Regions from separate parts of the Variovorax sp. PMC12 genome, predicted to be linked through region 1. Evidence: predicted binding sites of a transcription regulator. Region 1 holds the regulator's gene; the other holds the start of a gene.
The links. The regulator HrcA, encoded in region 1, represses chaperone genes, less so after heat shock. The targets are predictions, from matches to a motif close to TTAGCACTCNNNNNNNNNGAGTGCTAA.
Positions count from the first base shown of each region.

Region 2: C4F17_RS13545 (co-chaperone GroES) is a predicted target of HrcA. The motif match lies at 732-758, and genes of this name have one in related genera.

Region 1 covers NZ_CP027773.1:5,146,605-5,148,995, forward strand. The annotation lists gene C4F17_RS24055 (NAD kinase) at 1-339, opposite strand, end outside; gene hrcA (heat-inducible transcriptional repressor HrcA) at 371-1,378, shown strand; tRNA gene C4F17_RS24065 (tRNA-Ile) at 1,410-1,486, shown strand; gene C4F17_RS32865 (hypothetical protein) at 1,766-1,969, shown strand; gene C4F17_RS24070 (hypothetical protein) at 2,093-2,311, shown strand; gene C4F17_RS24075 (diguanylate cyclase) at 2,351-2,391, opposite strand, start outside.
Region 2 covers NZ_CP027773.1:2,887,143-2,889,533, forward strand. The annotation lists gene C4F17_RS13535 (FecR domain-containing protein) at 1-84, opposite strand, end outside; gene C4F17_RS13540 (sigma-70 family RNA polymerase sigma factor) at 84-593, opposite strand; gene C4F17_RS13545 (co-chaperone GroES) at 848-1,138, shown strand; gene groL (chaperonin GroEL) at 1,168-2,391, shown strand, end outside.

The DNA.
Region 1 (2,391 bases):
GATGAAGCCGAGCCGGCCGCGGTTGATGCCGATCAGCGGAATGCCGTAGCTGGCGAGCTGCCGGCCGATGCCGAGCATGGTGCCGTCGCCGCCGACCACCAGGCCGAGGTCGCAGCGCTGGCCGATTTCCTCGACCGACAGGGCCTCGTAGCGCGGATGGGCGGGCGCGTCGTCGGCGTCGTCCTCGCAGGTCGAGCGCTCGACGAACACCTTGCACCCCTGGGATTCGAGGAAGGCGCCAATGCCTTCCATCACGCCGTCGCGCGCGTCCGCCTGCGCGCGGGCGCCGGAAGCCTGGTATTTGCCTATGAGGGCGACGTGACGGAAGCGAGAGGTCATATCTCACAAATTACAACACTAAAATCTTGCAATGCTGGACGACCGTGCCAAGTTGCTGCTCAAGACGCTCGTCGAGCGCTACATCGCCGACGGGCAACCCGTCGGCTCCCGCACGCTCTCGCGTTCTTCCGGTCTGGACCTGTCGCCCGCGACCATCCGCAACGTCATGGCGGACCTCGAGGAACTGGGGCTGATCGCCAGCCCGCACACCTCGGCAGGCCGCATCCCGACGCATCGCGGCTACCGCCTGTTCGTCGACACCATGCTCACCGCCCAGCGCGAGCAGATGAGTCCGCCGGCGCTGGCGCCCGACCAGCCGCAGAAGGTGATCGCCAATGCGGCGCACCTGCTGTCGAACCTGTCGCAGTTCGTGGGCGTGGTGATGGCGCCGCGCCGCGCTTCGGTGTTCAAGCAGATCGAGTTCCTGCGGCTGTCCGATCGGCGCCTGCTGGTGATCATCGTGTCGCCCGACGGCGACGTGCAGAACCGGGTGATCTTTCCGGAGGCCGACTATTCGCAGTCGCAGCTGGTCGAGGCGTCCAACTACATCAACGCGAACTACGCGGGCCTGACGATCGAGCAGGTGCGCGATCGCCTGCAATCGGAAGTCGAGAAGCTGCGCGGCGAGATCGCGGCGCTGATGCAGGCCGCCGTGAAGGTCAGCTCCGAGGTGCTCACCGAGGCGCAGGAAGACGACGTGGTGATCTCCGGCGAGCGCAACCTGCTCTCGGTGACCGACTTTTCCAGCGACATGGGGCAGCTTCGCCGCGCCTTCGAGCTTTTCGAACAGAAGGCGCAGCTGATGCGGCTGCTCGACGTGTCGAGCAAGGCCGAGGGCGTGCGCATTTTCATCGGCGGCGAAAGCAAGGTGGTGCCGTTCGAGGAACTGTCCATCGTCAGCGCCAACTACGAGGTCGACGGGCAGGTCGTGGGCACGCTGGGCGTGATCGGGCCGACCCGCATGCCCTATGAACGCATGATCCAGATCGTCGATATCACGTCGCGTCTGGTGAGCAATGCGCTGAGCCATCGCAAATAGGCGCCGCGGCGCGAATAGAATCGTGGCGCGTGGGCCGTTAGCTCAGTTGGTTAGAGCAGCGGACTCATAATCCGTTGGTCGAGTGTTCAAGCCACTCACGGCCTACCACCATCCCCCGTATCTTCTGGATTCCGTGCTTCGCTATTTCCATGGCGTTGCACCGCAATCCGTGAACGCTCTCCGCAAATCAGCGGAGCGGCTTCGCCTTCTTCCCGACTTCAGTCATTTGGCCGAGCAGGCCCTGCGGCCGCCTCGGCTCATGGCTTGCCCCGGTGCGGTCTCCAGCACAAAGGCTCGGGTGCTTGTCCGACTTTGAAACTCAGGAAAAGTAGTACTTTGGGTTAACAAAACTCAAAAGGCAGCCTCCCCGCAGGCTGAAGACCAATAGTGCGTATCAAGAAGCCCGACAACCTTGCCGCCATCCGGGCGAAATTCGGGGTGCCGGCGCGCCGTGGTGGCGCAGTCGAAATCAATGGCCGGCGCGGTGTCATCACCGGAATGAGCGGGGATCTCGTGAAAGTGAAACTCCAGGGGACGGATGCCGGCCTGCCGTTTCATCCTCTCGAGATCACGTACCCGCAGCAGTGCTGATCGGAGGTGGCCGCAACGGTGGGCGCAAGCCTACAAGCTGGCCGGACGAAGCGTGGAAAGATACATGGCGGGGAGCACTGAACACCGATACCCGCAAGCGGAACCTTGTGTGGAGGATTTGCAATGCCGATGGATTTCCTGCTTCGCATCGAGGAGGCGCAATTTCCCCTCGCCGTTCTCGAAGAGGCTGACATCAATTGCGCGGCCGTGCTCGCCGCGGCGAACTTCATCGATGCGAATCTTCCGGTGCCCGGCAGCGGTTCGAAGCCCCCCGCCGTCATCCTGCGCATCACTCCGCAGGGTCGAGCAGAACTGAACCGGTTGCGAAAGCAATGCACATGAAAAAGCCGCCTCGAGGGCGGCCCGGGGCCATTCCAGCCTTCAACCCGTACGTTCGAGCGGGATCACATCGGCGCTCAGCG
Region 2 (2,391 bases), 2.3 Mb from region 1:
GATGGCCTCCTTGCGGACCTCGGCTTCGCTGCGCGAGGGCGCGCCGATGCCGTCGGGCGTCAGCTCGAAGCCGGACTTCATCATCACGGCGCGAGCATGTAGCAATGCTCGAGCGCCTTGAGCATGTAGTTGTTGACCGTGCGCACCGTCACGCCCAGGCGGGCGGCGATTTCCGCATAGGTGAGTCCGTCGAGCTGCGACAGCATGAAGGCCTGCCGCACCGGCGGCTTCATGCCGTCGAGCATGGCGTCGATGGCCACCAGCGCCTCGAGCACGATGGCCCGCGCTTCGAGCGACGGCAATTGGGGTTCGGGCAGCGCGGCGAGGGTGTCGAGGTAGGCACGCTCCAGTGCCCGGCGCCGGTGGAAGTCGACGACCAGCCCGTGCGCGATGGTGGCCAGGTAGGCGCGCGGTTCAGCCGCGGCAACGGGCTCCCTCCTGCTCAGCAGCCGCACGAAGGTGTCGTGCGCCAGGTCGGCGGCGTTGTGCGAGCAGCCCAGCTTCTTGCGCAGCCAGGCGTGCAGCCATCCGTGATGGTTGCTGTAGAGCGTTTGCACCTCGTGCTGAACTAACGCGAACTCGCCGGCCGGCATGGGTGGGATCTCCGCGCAGCCGCGATGGCTTCGCTCGGTTATTAATACGAATAGTTCTCAATTGTACGCTTTCGCCGGATGCCTTCCAACCAGCTGGCACGCACACTGCCCTTGAAACGTCATCGATTGCCCTTATGATTAGCACTCGCTGCTGACGAGTGCTAACAGCCCTCGCTTCCAGTCGATGGGCTGCCGGCCTCCGGTCCGGCGCCCGACCACAAACCCGTTTCTTATCCATACATCCAGGAGATGCAATGAAACTTCGTCCTTTGGCCGATCGCGTGATCGTCAAGCGTGTTGACAGCGAAACCAAGACCGCCTCCGGCATCGTCATCCCCGACGCAGCCGCCGAGAAGCCCGATCAGGGCGAAGTCCTGGCCGTGGGCCCGGGCAAGCGCAACGACAAGGGCGAGCTGGCCGCACTGACCGTCAAGGTCGGCGACCGCGTCCTGTTCGGCAAGTACAGCGGCCAGACCGTCAAGGTCGGCGGCGACGAACTGCTGGTCATGAAGGAAGACGACCTGTTCGCGGTCGTCGAGAAGTAATTCAAACATCCCATTCGGAGTAATAAAACATGGCAGCAAAAGACGTAGTCTTCGGCGGTGAAGCCCGCGCACGCATGGTCGAGGGTGTGAACATCCTGGCCAACGCAGTCAAGGTCACCCTGGGCCCCAAGGGCCGCAACGTGGTGCTCGAGCGCTCGTTCGGCGCCCCCACCGTCACCAAGGACGGTGTGTCGGTCGCCAAGGAAATCGAACTCAAGGACAAGCTGCAGAACATGGGCGCCCAGCTCGTGAAGGAAGTGGCCTCCAAGACCAGCGACAACGCTGGTGACGGCACCACGACCGCTACCGTGCTGGCTCAAGCCATCGTTCGCGAAGGCTTCAAGTACGTGGCCGCAGGCATCAACCCGATGGACCTGAAGCGCGGCATCGACAAGGCCGTGACGGCCCTGGTCGAAGAGCTGAAGAAGGCTTCGAAGCCCACCACCACGTCGAAGGAAATCGCTCAAGTCGGCTCGATCTCGGCCAACAGCGACGAAACCATCGGCAAGCTCATCGCCGACGCGATGGACAAGGTCGGCAAGGAAGGCGTGATCACCGTCGAAGACGGCAAGTCGCTCGAAAGCGAACTGGACGTCGTCGAAGGCATGCAGTTCGACCGCGGCTACCTGTCGCCCTACTTCATCAACAACCCCGAGAAGCAATCGGCGCTGTTGGACAACCCCTTCGTGCTGCTGTTCGACAAGAAGATCAGCAACATCCGTGACCTGCTCCCCACGCTGGAACAAGTCGCCAAGGCCGGCCGTCCGCTGCTGATCATTGCCGAAGAAGTCGAAGGCGAAGCCCTGGCTACGCTGGTCGTGAACACGATCCGCGGCATCCTGAAGGTCGTGGCCGTCAAGGCTCCTGGCTTCGGCGACCGCCGCAAGGCCATGCTGGAAGACATCGCCATCCTGACGGGCGGCAAGGTCATCGCTGAAGAAGTGGGCCTGACGCTCGAAAAGGTGACGCTGGCCGACCTGGGCCAGGCCAAGCGCATCGAAGTGGGCAAGGAAAACACCATCATCATCGACGGCGCCGGCGCTGCTGCCGACATCGAAGCCCGCGTGAAGCAAGTGCGCGTGCAGATCGAAGAAGCCACGAGCGACTACGACCGTGAAAAGCTGCAAGAGCGCGTGGCCAAGCTGGCCGGCGGTGTTGCCGTGATCAAGGTCGGCGCCGCCACCGAAGTCGAAATGAAGGAAAAGAAGGCTCGCGTCGAAGACGCCCTGCACGCTACCCGCGCCGCAGTGGAA